Regions from separate parts of the Leptolyngbya sp. NIES-2104 genome, predicted to be linked through region 1. Evidence: predicted binding sites of a transcription regulator. Region 1 holds the regulator's gene; each other region holds the start of a gene.
What was found. Region 1 encodes NtcA, which controls nitrogen genes in cyanobacteria. Its sites were predicted from a motif close to TTTGTANNNNNNNNTACAAA; they were not measured.
Positions count from the first base shown of each region.

Region 1 (3,414 bases):
CGACAGGTTTTCGCTTCACTGACGGCTGAAAGTTGCCCGCTCACCTACAATTTCCATATGCACACAACGCACTCGGACGGGCAGCTACACCCCGAAGCGTTAGCGCAACAAGCGATCGATTTATCGCTCAAAGGATTCGCAATCACGGATCACCATCAGATCAGCGGATACCGTACCGCACAGAGCTACATGCAGGCGCAATCCGGGACAGATTTACCGCATCTCTGGACGGGCACTGAAATTACATCTCGACTGCTCGAAACTGAGGTGCACATTCTAGGATTTGCGTTTGACCCAGATCATTGTGCGATCGCGTCTTATCTTCAAGGGTCGGCTCCTCAAGGCGATCGTGCTCAGGCAGCGCGAGTGATTCGAGCAATTCATCAAGCAGGCGGGCTTGCGGTGTTGGCGCATCCGGCTCGATATCGTCGATCGGCGAATGAGTTGATTCCAGCCGCTGCGATGGTCGGAATTGATGGGGTGGAAACGTTTTACGCCTACAACAATCCGAAGCCCTGGATGCCCAGCCCGAAAGAAACGACGCGGGTGACAGAGTTAAAGACAGAGCTTGGATTGCTCAGTTCTTGTGGAACCGATACGCATGGCATGAGCTTGTTACAGCGGCTTTAGAGGGTGTTTGAAAAGTATAAAAAGTCTTTTCGCTCTCGTTTGCCTCCCGCCCTGAAATGAATTTCGGGCTAACCGACGAAAGTCTACTGAAGTAGACTGGGAGCCAGTTTCAGTCTCTTAGTCCTTTTCAAAGAACTTTCGCCGATTAGCCCGAAATTCTATTTCAGGGCGGGACGTTGCGACAAACAAGAACTTTTCAAACGTCCTCTTAAGGAGTTCGATCGAGGGGCGATCGATTCTGAGCAACAGCGATGATCGTCTTTTCGATTCGGTTCTGTCGTGTCTCAGATCGTTTCGCGCTCTCGATCCAATAGAGAATCACTTTCTTTGTCGAGTTGCTGAACGCCTCGAAATTTTGTTGTACGATCGCATTTTTTCCCAACGCTTCGATCAAATCTGGCGGTAAGATTAGCGCCTCGATCGCATCTAAAGAAGTCCAAGATCCATCGAGTTTTGCCGCTTCAATTTTTTTACTCCCCGCTTCGGTCATTAAGCCCTGTTCGATTAATTCGTCGATGTATTGCTTGTTCAATTTTGACCAAACACTTTTGGGTTTTCGAGGTGTAAAAATCTGCATATAGCGATCGTCATCGAGCGATTTCGCCTTACTGTCGATCCAGCCAAAACAAAGCGCTTCCTTTACAGCTTCAGGATATCGGACGCTCGGCTTACTGCTTTTCACTTTGTAGTAAATTAGCCAAATTCCGATCGCAGTTTCATGATTTTGTTGCAGCCAATTTCGCCAAGTGGCGCGGTCGATCACTTCTATTTTTTCTAGCTGGTCTTCAAATCTGGGCATGGTTGAAAATGCTGACTTTCTTACTTAGGAGAATTAACAATTCCTTAAGGGTTGCGTCTACATCCTGGTGGCTTTCACGGTATGATGTGTGGAAATTATTGCAGTTCTCAAAAAGAAGACCTCAATATTACTGAAAATAGCGCACCTGAACTCAGAAAATTTACGGAGATTTTCAAAATCAGAGCAAAAATGTAGCGCAGTGTACAAAAACCATTTGAGGACTCAGTTTTAGTGGTCTAAAGTCATCGATTGTTCACAAAGTGCACATCGCGTTACTGACTCGGTAAACTGCTCCAGTTTCACTCGATACGATAAGGAAAGAAATGGTAGTGACCAAGGATAGACCGCTCGCAACAATGTTTCGTCAGATCGGGGGAGGTGCGTATCCTCCTGTTATTGAGACGTTTGAACGCGGTAAGACAATCTTTTTTCCGGGTGATCCAGCGGAACGAGTCTATTTTCTCGTTAAGGGTGCGGTCAAACTCTCACGGGTCTACGAAGCAGGCGAAGAAATTACAGTAGCGCTGTTAAGAGAAAATAGCGTGTTCGGGGTGTTATCGCTGATTACCGGACAGCGTGCCGATCGCTTTTATCACGCGGTCGCATTTACCCCGGTTGAATTGCTTTCAGTGCCGATCGAACAAGTCGAAAAAGCTCTGAAAGAAAACCCAGAACTTTCGATGTTAATGCTCAAAGGCTTATCATCGCGGATTCTTCAGACCGAGATGATGATTGAAACCTTGGCACACCGAGACATGGGATCACGCCTGGTGAGTTTTCTTTTGATTCTGTGTCGTGATTTTGGTGTGCCGACGCAAGAAGGAATCATGATCGATTTGAAACTGTCGCATCAAGCGATCGCAGAAGCGATCGGATCAACTCGTGTAACGGTTACTCGATTATTGGGTGATTTGCGGCAAGACAAAATGATTTCGATTCACAAGAAAAAGATCACCGTTCACAATCCTGTAACGCTGAGTCAACAATTCACCTAATTCGCTTAAAATTCTTTCCTGAAGGACGCGCCCGAAGTTTAGAGGGAACAGGCATAATGAAAGGCGGGTCTAGAATTGCCTCAGACCGTTTTGGGTGGGGGATGACTTGGGAGTAGTATGTCCGATGTCGGGCTGATTTTAATTCTGGTGGTGCTGGTGTTGGGGGGAGCGATCGCGACAATTGGCGATCGTTTAGGAACCCGTGTGGGAAAAGCCCGCCTCAGTTTGTTCAATCTCCGCCCTAAGCAAACCGCTGTCGTCGTCACGATCTTAACCGGAACGCTAATTTCTGCTTCGACGCTGGGCGTGTTGCTGCTGGCGAGTAAGACCTTCCGGGAAATGCTGCTGAACTTCGGACGGATTCAGTCGGAATTGCGCGATCGAGGACGCGATTTAGAAAAAGTGTCGGCTGATTTGAAAGCGACTGATGCCCAGAAAGCTCAGGTCGAGAAGCAACTGACAGAAGCGCGATCGGAACGTGCTCAAGTCGAAGAACAGCTCAAACGAATTAATGCCAATTTGCAGACCTCGATTGATCGGCAACGGGAAACCAATGCTCAACTGCGAACGACGGAAGCTCAGCGCGATGCAACTCGTCGTCAATTAGAGACGGTTTCGGGTCAAGCTGAGAAGCTGCGGACTGAAATCGCTCAACTGCAATCCGAACAAGACAAATTGATTGAACAGCGCGATCAGGTGAAGACCCAGATTGCAGCGCGAGATGAAGAAATTGCAGAGCGGACACGAGTGATCGAACAGCGCGATCGCGAAATTAGTGAACGCGATCGCGTGATTGCAGAACGTGGAGAAAATCTGAAACGATTGGAATCACAACGTGCCGCGCTGACTGAGGCGCTCCAGCAATTCGGGCGAGATGTGCAACTGGTTCGGAGCGGTGATTTAGCGATCTATCGCACACAAGTCTTATCTTCTGCGGTTGTGCGTGTGGTCGAACCCGGAGGCGCAAGAGCAGCGGTTGATCAACTGTTA
Region 1 covers NZ_BBWW01000001.1:2,290,352-2,293,765, reverse strand. The annotation lists gene NIES2104_RS10565 (PHP domain-containing protein) at 1-630, shown strand, start outside; gene NIES2104_RS10560 (YdeI family protein) at 839-1,429, opposite strand; gene ntcA (global nitrogen regulator NtcA) at 1,753-2,424, shown strand; gene NIES2104_RS10550 (DUF3084 domain-containing protein) at 2,542-3,414, shown strand, end outside.

Region 2 (3,414 bases), 530 kb from region 1:
TCTCGTGAATATGGCATTCCAACCACGCTGTCTTGTCGTCCAGAGCAGTTTTCTCATGAAGCACCCGCATATAATCACGGATTATTTACACAGGCATTATTAGAAGGATTGCGATCGCATCAATGTTCAACGCTGTCCGCTCTAGAAGATTTCCTCAAACTGCGCTTACCAGAATTGTGTGATCACAGCGATCGACCGACTCAAGATCCGGTTCTCGTCGTCTCTGATCCCGATCAGCTTTATCAAGTGATCATGCCTGTGAACTGGGCAGAAACCGATTCTTGGACAGCGGCGGAATCGAATCCATTCGCGATCGAAGATGATCTTTATCTCACTGCTGAGAGCGATTCTCCGTTTGGGGATTTCTCCGCTCAACCGACGATCATGGGCGCGACTGCGGAAATCTCTCAAGAGGAAATTCCAGATCAATTCAGACTTGAACCTGTAGAAATCAATGATCCAGACCCGGTACCTGATCTAACAATTTCCGATCCAGTGCCGGATCTCACCCTTTCTGACCCGATCGATGATCCTTCTCCAATTCCACCTGAACCCGAAGGTCAGGATCAAATGTTTTGGGAACGGCTTCTATTCGGAGGCAGCGCAATTCTGCTCGTATTATTGCTCGGTGTCTTATTCCGCAACTGGTCAGCGTTCATGGGCGGACAGCAGCAGGCTGCAAAAACAGAACCCGCTCCAACAGTCGTCACTTCTCCCAGTCCAACAGCAGCATCTTCTGCCCAAATTCTGAATGAAGCGCGATCGCTCATCAAACCGACCCTTGCTTCTGATGCGAGTAAAGCGATCAATCGTGCCCGTGAAGTTCCGCCAAGCGATCCCCTTTACGCTCAGGCACAACAAGACATCGAGCGCTGGAGTCGGAACATTCTTGACATCGCTCGACAACGAGCCGCCCAGAAACAATTTCAACAAGCGATCGCAGCCGCACAACTCGTTCCCAAAGATCGCCCGGAAATCTACGCTGAAGCACAAAAAGCGATCCAACAATGGCGACGATCGCGATAAAAATTCTCTAACATCACCCGTTAGACTAGAGAAGTAACAGTCGCGAATCGATCATGAGGAGAAAGAATGATTAGCCCGGATCAAGTTGAGGCAATGATCAAAACAGGATTGCCGGATGCCCAGGTCGCGGTCGTTAGCCCGGATGGTGAGCATTTTGAAGTGACGGTAATCTCTTCTGAATTTGCTGGAAAACGGCGCGTTCAACAGCACCAACTTGTCTACGGTGCGGTCAAGCAAGCGATGGCATCTGAGGCGATTCATGCGCTTTCTCTCAACACGTTCACGCCCGAAGAATGGGCAACCAAAAACTAACGTTTACCCCCTCTTAAACTCCTATGTCAGACGCTCAAGAACGAATCAAAAGCCTGGTTGATAGCAACAAAATCATGGTGTTCATGAAGGGCAACAAGCTTATGCCCATGTGCGGATTTTCTAACAATGTTGTACAAATTCTCAACACGCTCGGTGTCCCTTACGAAACCGTAGACGTGCTGGAAAATCCCGACATCCGCCAAGGCATCAAAGAATTCTCGAACTGGCCCACCATTCCCCAGGTCTATATCAACGGGGAATTTATCGGCGGTTCGGACATCATGATCGAGATGTACCAGAAGGGCGAACTGCAACAACTCGTAGAAGTTGCCCTCGCTTCCTAGATCTCAACGAAGAAGGGGCACACACAAGCGCCCCTTTGATTCTTTATCGGTAATCAGGTTCCGGCATCACACTGTCAAAATTTGACGGATCATAAATGTAGCGCGTGATTTCCTCCTCAAGACGGTTGATTTGGTAGGGTTCCAACACGCTCGCGTGTCTGAGGGCAGACAAATACCCGTCTAAATAGAGCCGCATATCATCAAAGCGATAGCCACGGTTCCAGAGTTCGACAAGGTTGTCGGAGAGGCGTTGGTAGTAGCGGATCGTCAAAGAATCTTGAAGCATAGTGCGATCGACATGAAAGGATGCCGTTTGACATCTGACTCACTTTGGTATTACCTAAGCTTAACATTTCAGCTTGATGTCTCTCGGTTTGTATCGAAATTCTACAAATCGGAATACACAGCAATGGTTCGTCGTACAAACCGAGAGAGGCTGGGTAGCACCCGTTACAAATCGAAGGGATAAAGCTTTGATACCCTTATCTCAAGCATTTTGAGGATAATAGCCCCCGTGGGAGCCATTCACATACAAATCGTTGAAGGAAATCCGCACCTGCGATCGCTGCTTGGATGGCATCTCCAGCAGGCGGGCTACCAAGTGCACCAGTCAGCCGACTTACATCAAGCTAGAGAAGGGTTTTTGCTGCGGCAACCCAATCTCGTGATTCTCGATTCTGAAATGCCATCAGGCGACGGGTTGGAGTTTTGTCGCTGGCTCCAACAGCAGCAGTGTTTGATTCTCATGCTGTCAGCGCGGACGGCGGAATCGGATATTGTCGAAGGACTGCGATCGGGCGCGGATGATTATTTAACCAAGCCGTTCGGAATGCAGGAATTCCTCGCACGAGTGGAAGCTCTGATGCGACGGCAACGGGTCGCCGCTCCTCCGATCAATCTCGATTTTGGCGATCTGAAAATTGACCTCGTGCATCGTCGCGTGAGATTTAAGGGGGAATTGATCGAGCTAACGCCGCAGGAATTTAGCTTGCTGTATGTGTTAGCGCAGGCGGGCGGATCAGCGTTAAGTCGATCGGAGTTGTTAGAACGCGCTTGGCCCGATGAAATTGACAATCCTCGGACGGTTGACACTCATGTCTTGTCGCTGCGGAAAAAGGTCGAAATTGATCCGCGTCAGCCGAATTTGATTCAGACGGTGCGGAATGTTGGGTATCGACTAAATCTTGAGATTTTGAATGTGGCAATGCCTGCTCAAAATGGGCATATGAGGAAACCTGCGACCGCTCCGGTGTCTCGGATGGCTTCAGTTCCCCGCCCTCGGATGTGATGCTCGATCGTGCTGCACACTCAAGAAGCCTTTGATTTTGGTGGGTAGGCGAACACATCCACAGAAATGGATTTAATGGGTTTTGCCTCACTGTGCAGCATGACGCGAATTCGCTCAGTCGTTTCTCGACTAAAGATTTCTTCCCCACAGTGAGAACACACCAGTGAGGGGATTTGCTCAACTAGGTAAAACTTTCCATCGATTTCAAAAATCTCATCCACTAATTCTTCAAGAGATCCTTCTGAATGACAAACATGGCACTTAGGCATTATTTTCTTTGACGGAATAGAGCATGGGTTCAGGTTGGGCAATCTACCAATGCTCAGAATCATCCGAGTGGAACATCCCCCAATTCACGGCTTCCTTATCCGGGCAAGTTTCCACCCCTGCCTCCATTCCGTACGGGTGCATTCCGCAGACTAATAAACTATCTCCGTAGTACTG
Region 2 covers NZ_BBWW01000001.1:2,816,300-2,819,713, reverse strand. The annotation lists gene NIES2104_RS13150 (caspase family protein) at 1-1,026, shown strand, start outside; gene NIES2104_RS13145 (BolA family protein) at 1,093-1,338, shown strand; gene grxD (Grx4 family monothiol glutaredoxin) at 1,362-1,682, shown strand; gene NIES2104_RS13135 (DUF6761 family protein) at 1,726-1,968, opposite strand; gene NIES2104_RS13130 (response regulator transcription factor) at 2,197-2,970, shown strand; gene NIES2104_RS13125 (YgiT-type zinc finger protein) at 2,991-3,239, opposite strand; gene NIES2104_RS13120 (hypothetical protein) at 3,283-3,414, opposite strand, start outside.
Region 2: the regulator NtcA is predicted to act here: its motif matches at 2,120-2,139, upstream of NIES2104_RS13135 (DUF6761 family protein).

Region 3 (3,414 bases), 3.3 Mb from region 1:
CAAATATTCACCGAGACTGCTCACGGTTTCGAGGATCATTGCTTCGGCTGTCGTCAGTTGGCGCAATCGGCGATCGAGGTTGTTGAGAAATTGCTCGTTGAGTTGAGCTAATTTGCGATCGTGAATATCCGTCGAAGTGCCAAACCAAGCCGTAATTTCGCCTTGAGAATTGCAGTTCGGCACACATCGAATCAAAAACCAGCGATACGCTCCATCGGCGCGTCTCAGTCGCGCTTCGACTTCGTAAGGTTGCTGAGTTTTGAGTGCAATGTTCCACTGCTCAACCATCCTGGCTGAGTCGTCTGGATGATGCACTTGGGCAACGAGGGTCTGATCACGGCTTTGCTCTGGGGTTAGTCCCGAATACTCGCACCACTGCTGATTTAGGTATTCCAATCCTCCGATCGCATTACTCACCCAAACAATTTGCGGCAAGGCATCGATCAATTGCTGTAGCTGCTGTTCTTTCTGACGCAGCATTGCTTCGATGCGTTTGCGTTCCGTAATGTCCATAAAAGCAGCTACACACCCCCGCACCGCCCCCACTTCATCGAATAACGGCACGGCATTGACCCACCAATCAAAGACTGCGCCATCCGATCGCACCATTTGAATTGCGACATCGCGGACTTCGACACCTTGAGCGGTTGCAACTTGCATCGGCAATTCTTCGCCGGGAATCTCTTGTCCGTTGCGGAGTTGGCGAAAGGGAAGGGTTTCGGCTTGCGCTCCGGTGGCAGAAACGTTGGCAGCGGGCGGCACGCTTAATATCGCTTCAGCAAACGCATTCGCCCGAATGGTTTGGCAAGTTAGATCTTCTGCGATCGCAATCCCGACCGGAGCCGCGTCGAGAATGGTTTGTAGTTCACTGACGCGCCGTGCCAGTTCTTGATTGAGCCGCTTGATTTCGGCTTCGGCTTGTTGGCGTTCGTCTTTGATCCGCGATCGTTCGCGACCATCTCGGACAACCGCAACCCAGCCGCCATTGGGTAAAGTTTTACTGCTCACCTCTACTGGAATTTGGCTACCGTTCTGATGCAAGCCCTGCCAAGTTTCAGAATTGCCCCCGGTGAGTCGAGATGCTTCAGGCAAAAGTACATTGATTGTTGCTCCCAACAATTCTTCGCGTCTATACCCAAATAGTGCACAGGCGCGATCGTTGACTTCGATGAGAGCGCCGCTAGAATTCGTGACCAAAACGGCATCGGGTGACAGTTCGAGCAGCGTTTCTAACAATTGCCCGCGATCGGTTTCATTGCGCGTCGATGGCTCTTGCTTAACGCCTTCACTCACTTCAACCGAAGGTAAATCAGACACGATCGCGCTCCTTGCTTACCGTACTCAAAATGGTGTTGGGTGACATACCCCGATCTTACGGATACAGACAGACTCCAGCGGATCGCTTCGGACGTTAGACGAGCTTTCAGAACGGAATGTCCACAGTTTATCATCCGGGTAGGCTTTCCCAATCTCGTTGGGCGGAATTAGAGGATGTTTGAAAAGTTGTCGTTCGTTGCCACATCCCGCCCTGAAATGAATTTCGGGCTAATCGACGAAAGTCCTTTGAAAAGAACTAAGAGACTGAAACTGGCTCCCAGTCTACTTCAGTAGACTTTCCACGGTTAGCCCGAAATTCATTTCAGGGCGGGAAGCAATCGAAGCGAAGAAACTTTTTATACTTTTCAAACCCCCGCTCATACCAAATTAATCTTTGATCGCTACAGATTGACTCGGTATTACATGTACTGCATGGATGCCCTGAGTAAAATTCGTGCAGGAAATCTATTGATTCCGTCAAAAGGTAGATTTGGGCAAGATTGCTGTGCTTTGTATCTATCCTTACTAAAGCAATGGATTGAATTGCATACCTTAGTCAAGAAGACTTTTAATCCCCTGTTTGGATACGTGTTCGATCGCGCAAGTTTGCCCCAGTGCAACCTTGCTCACTGTGCTATGGAGATAAACACATGACCGGCATCTCTAAGACTGCTAGTGCATCAGAACAGTTGACCGACACCGAAGCAATTAATCAATTTGAAAATCTGACGACTGAAGCCCCTCCCGTTAAAACACAAAATAAATTTGAGCGGATTAAAGCAGAGAAAGATGGCTTAGTTTTAAAGCAAGAGCTAGAATTGCTTGCCAAAATTGGCTGGGAAGCGATCGAGGAACCCGATCGCGATTTCCGCTTGCGGGTGCTGGGATTGTTTTACCGCGAAGTCACACCCGGACGATTTATGCTCAGAATGCGGACTGCAAACGGGGTTCTACCAAGCAATCATTTACGAGTGCTAGCAGAAATTGTGCAGCGCTATGGAGCCGATGGCAATGCCGACATCACGACGCGCCAAAACATTCAACTGCGCGGCGTTCGGATCGAAGATGCTCCGGATATCTTTCGCCGATTTGAACAAGCGGGAATGACCAGTGTTCAAACCGGAGTCGATAATGTGCGAAATGTGACCGGATCGCCAGTCGCAGGGCTAGAAGCGGATGAACTGATTGATACTCGTGGCTTGTGTCGAGCAGTGCAAGACATGATTACCAACATGGGAGCGGGAAACTCTGCGTTTACAAATCTGCCGAGAAAATTCAACATTGCGATCGCGGGCTGTCGCGATAATTCCGTTCATGCCGAAACCAATGATCTCGCCTTTATTCCCGCTTACAAACAGGATCAAATTGGCTTTAATGTGATCGTAGGCGGCATGTTTTCACCGAAGCGCTATCAAGAAGCAGTGCCGCTCAATGCTTGGGTAGCACCGGATGATGTCGTCGAGGTGTGCAAAGCAATTTTACTGGTGTATCGCAATCATGGATTAAGAGCGAATCGACAGAAATCGCGCTTGATGTATTTGATTGATAGTTGGGGCATTGAAAAGTTTCGATCGCAAGTCGAACAACAATTCGGGCGAACATTTGAGCCTGCTGCGGAGACCGACGAAATCACGATCGACAAGCGCGATCACATCGGCGTGCATCGGCAGAAACAACCGGGTTTGAACTATGTGGGTCTGCACATTCCGATCGGTCGGCTTGATGCTCACGAACTATTTGAACTAGCGCGAATGGCAGATGTTTATGGTAGCGGTGAACTCCGATTTACAGTTGAACAAAATCTGATTATTCCGAATGTTCCTGATTCGCGTTTAGCAGCATTATTAAAAGAACCTTTATTGCAAGACCGTTTCTCGATCGAGCCTGATCCAGTCTCGCGCTGGCTGGTTTCTTGTACAGGGAGTCAGTTCTGCGGCTTTGCCTTGATCGAAACCAAAAATCGCGCCTTGGCGACGATCAAAGCACTCGAAGCAGAATTAACCCTGCCGCAACCCGTTCGGATTCACTGGACAGGCTGCCCGAACTCCTGTGGACAGCCGCAAGTCGCAGACATCGGACTCATGGGAACGAAAGCTC
Region 3 covers NZ_BBWW01000001.1:5,635,318-5,638,731, forward strand. The annotation lists gene NIES2104_RS27070 (PAS domain S-box protein) at 1-1,317, opposite strand, end outside; gene NIES2104_RS27075 (ferredoxin--nitrite reductase) at 1,968-3,414, shown strand, end outside.
Region 3: the regulator NtcA is predicted to act here: its motif matches at 1,827-1,846, upstream of NIES2104_RS27075 (ferredoxin--nitrite reductase).

Region 4 (3,414 bases), 1.7 Mb from region 1:
TACAAGAGCAAATTTGTGCCGTATCAGGAAAGCTATCGACTCCCATCACCGCTGAAGCACTACCACTTCGAGGCGGAATGATCAGATCTTCAGGATGCGGCGGCAAGGTAATTTGATTCTGCATCAATTGAACCAGATTGCCGTATGCCGAAGCATCTCCGACTAGGATTCCACCAAGCAGCGTCTTCCCGGTTTGATCAACCACTAACTTTTTGTAAGTGCCTTGAACCGAATCGACGATCGCAATTTCTTTCGCGCCCCCTGTCTTCGCAAACGCATCCCCAAAACTCGCCACATCTACACCCAACAATTTGAGCTTTGTAGACATATCTGCGCCTGTGAACTGATTGCCCTGGAGACTACAAAGATGATCCGCTGCCACAGTCGCCATCGAATAACCCGGAGCAACTAAACCATAGATGCGATTCTCATAGAGGGCACATTCCCCGATCGCATAAATATCCGCGTCCGAAGTCTGGCAATTCTCGTTAATGACAATTCCACCGCGTTCACCGACCGACAAACCGCACGATCGCGCCATTTCATCCCTCGGACGAATCCCCGCCGAAAATACGATCATGTCTGTGTGCAGTTCCGTACCATCTGCAAACAGCATTCGATCGACGCGCCCGTTTTCGCTCACAATTTCCGTCGTCGATTTGCTTGTATGAACCGAAACGCCGATCGCTTCGATATTTTGCTTCAGTAATGCCCCACCCGCATCGTCCACCTGAACGGGCATCAATCGGGGCATAAACTCAACCACATGAGTTTCTAGCCCTAAATTCTTCAACGCATTCGCGCATTCCAATCCGAGCAGACCGCCCCCAACAACCACGCCAGTTCGACATGATTGGGCGTAGGCTGCGATCGCTTCGAGATCATCAATGGTGCGATACACGAACGTCCCTTCCGTCTCCCTGCCTTGGATCGGCGGCACAAATGGAAACGATCCGGTAGCAAGAACGAGCTTGTCATAACGAAGAGTGACACCATTGGCGGAAGTGACGGTTTTGCGATCGCGATCGATCCCAACAGCCTTATCTCCAACATAGATCTGAACGCCATGCTTTGCATAAAAATCTGACTCGACCAGCGAGAGATCGTCCGCCGTTTTCCCTGCAAAAAATCCGCTGAGATTAACGCGATCGTAAGCCATCCGCGATTCTTCGCAGAACGTGATCAAATTCCACTCGGATGATTCGTTCTCGATCATCCGCTCTAGGAACTTGTGACCCACCATCCCATTCCCGATCACGACTAAATTCTGTTTCGTCATACAAGCTAGTCTGCTGCGTTGCCAGTTTCAGCCTATGAGATCCCCCAGTTCATTTTGTAATTTTAGTTACAGAATTTTTTCAAAATGAGGGAACCGTATCATGTCGATGCGGGTTACGCATTGGATAAAGAACTTTTCAAGTTCAACAAAAAATCGATCGCTCCGAAGAACGATCGATTCTTTCATCCAACACTAAAAACTACTCGCGATTTGCCGGATTCGATCGCTGTGAAGCTTGTTGTGCTCCTGGTTTTGCCAGTGCTGTCCGCTCCAAGAAATTCAACGCCCGCGCATACTGAGGATCTTGAGGCGTACCAATCAGTTTGGGATTGGTTGCCAAGAATTTCTGCTGAGCATCCGACAAATCAACTTTCACATCGGGAGTGACTCCTTTGTGGCTGATATCCGTTCCATTCGGTGTGTAGTAGTGCGCGATCGTCACTGCCAATCCCGAACCATCCGAAAGCGAATGCACCGATTGCACTAATGCCTTTCCGAAGGTTTGACTGCCAACAATCGTGCCACGCTTATTGTCTTTCAGCGCACCCGCGAGAATTTCACTCGAACTTGCCGATCGACCATCGACGATCACTGCCACTGGTAATTTCGTCAATTGTCGTCCACGTGCATAAGCCGTGTCGCCCACACCTTGACGGTTCACAGTTTTCACGATCGCGCCTTGATCCAACCACATCCGGCTGATATCAATACTCGCTTGCAGCAATCCGCCCGGATTTCCGCGCAGATCCAACACGAACGCATCCACTTTCTGATCGTTCAGGTTACGAATCGCCCGCTCCATCTGCTCAGCCGCATGACTGCTGAATTCTGATAAGCGAATGTAGCCAATCTTGTTCTTGCCTTCTTGTTTGACGCTGGATCGAACCGCTTGCAGTTCAATCCGGGCACGAGTCAGTGGCAAATCAAAGTTTGTAGCGCCATCGCGTCCGATTTGAAGCGTGACTTTCGTTCCGGCTTCCCCGCGAATCAGATTCGAGGCATCTTCGACGCTCATTCCTTTCGTAGAACGACCGTTAATCGAAAGAACGCGATCGCCCGTTTTGATCCCCGCTCGAATCGCTGGGGAATTTTCCAACGGTTCAACGACGGTCAGAACCTTCGTTTTTTCATTTTGTTCGAGGCGAATCCCAACCCCAGACAGTTCGCCAGAAGTCTGATTGGTCAAGGCTTCAAACTGTTTCGGGTCCATGAAGCGGGTATAGGGATCATCCAGCTTCTTCAGAGCATCTCGCAGGGCAGTATATGCCTGTTGGCGTGAAGGATATTCTCGACCGAGCAGCGATTGTCTGACCGCTTGCCAATCATTTTTATTAAAAGTGCCATCCACGTATTCGCGGTTGACGATTTGCCATGCCTCATCGAGAACTGATTTCGGGCTGTCTTGGAGAGCCGCTTTTACAGAGCGATCGGCGGTGAATACAGTTCCGGTAGCGGTCGCCGCAATGACACCACTACAGAGAGCAACTTGGAGCAGCGAAACACGTCGGGTGGGTCGATTCATTGAGTGTAGAGGAACGAGGAGTGGACAGTTCGTAAATCAAAAATCACACCTGCAAACAGGGTGACACAGATGAATTTAAATTGCCAGTGATTAAATCAGCAAATTAGATGAAGGAGTGAGAGAAATTACTGGAACCCTAAAAGTCTAGATACAGGGTACACAGTGAAATTCCAGATGGTGTGACAATTTTAGGACAGTTGATCAAGTGTCTCTGAGTATAAAACCAGCCATACAGATTAATATGGCTTAGCTTCCGTTGGGCAGTTGCAACCTTTAAGACAATCTAGCGGAATTTTGGCAAATTGTTCTAGGGTTTCGGGCTGAGTTTCATTAAGCTTTCTTAAACTGAGGAGTTCAGGGTCGTGGTTGTCAGTATTAAACGAACTTGGAAGGAAGTTTTAAGTATTATTGGGCACTGCGTAATTGGAGGAATTGCGATCGCTGGAGTGGTCGCAATTCAGTTCGATCGTCTCAAACAGCCTTCGATTTCTCTTGATACGCCACAACAGGCAGAAGAACAGGAAAGATTACGCCTAAATCTTCTTAGCCGATTGCCCAGTTTCGGATTTGACAATCTAATGGCAAATTGGACGTTTCTCAATTTCATTCAGTA
Region 4 covers NZ_BBWW01000001.1:617,789-621,202, reverse strand. The annotation lists gene nirB (nitrite reductase large subunit NirB) at 1-1,279, opposite strand, end outside; gene ctpB (carboxyl-terminal processing protease CtpB) at 1,479-2,801, opposite strand; gene NIES2104_RS03000 (hypothetical protein) at 3,164-3,414, shown strand, end outside.
Region 4: the regulator NtcA is predicted to act here: its motif matches at 1,333-1,352, upstream of nirB (nitrite reductase large subunit NirB).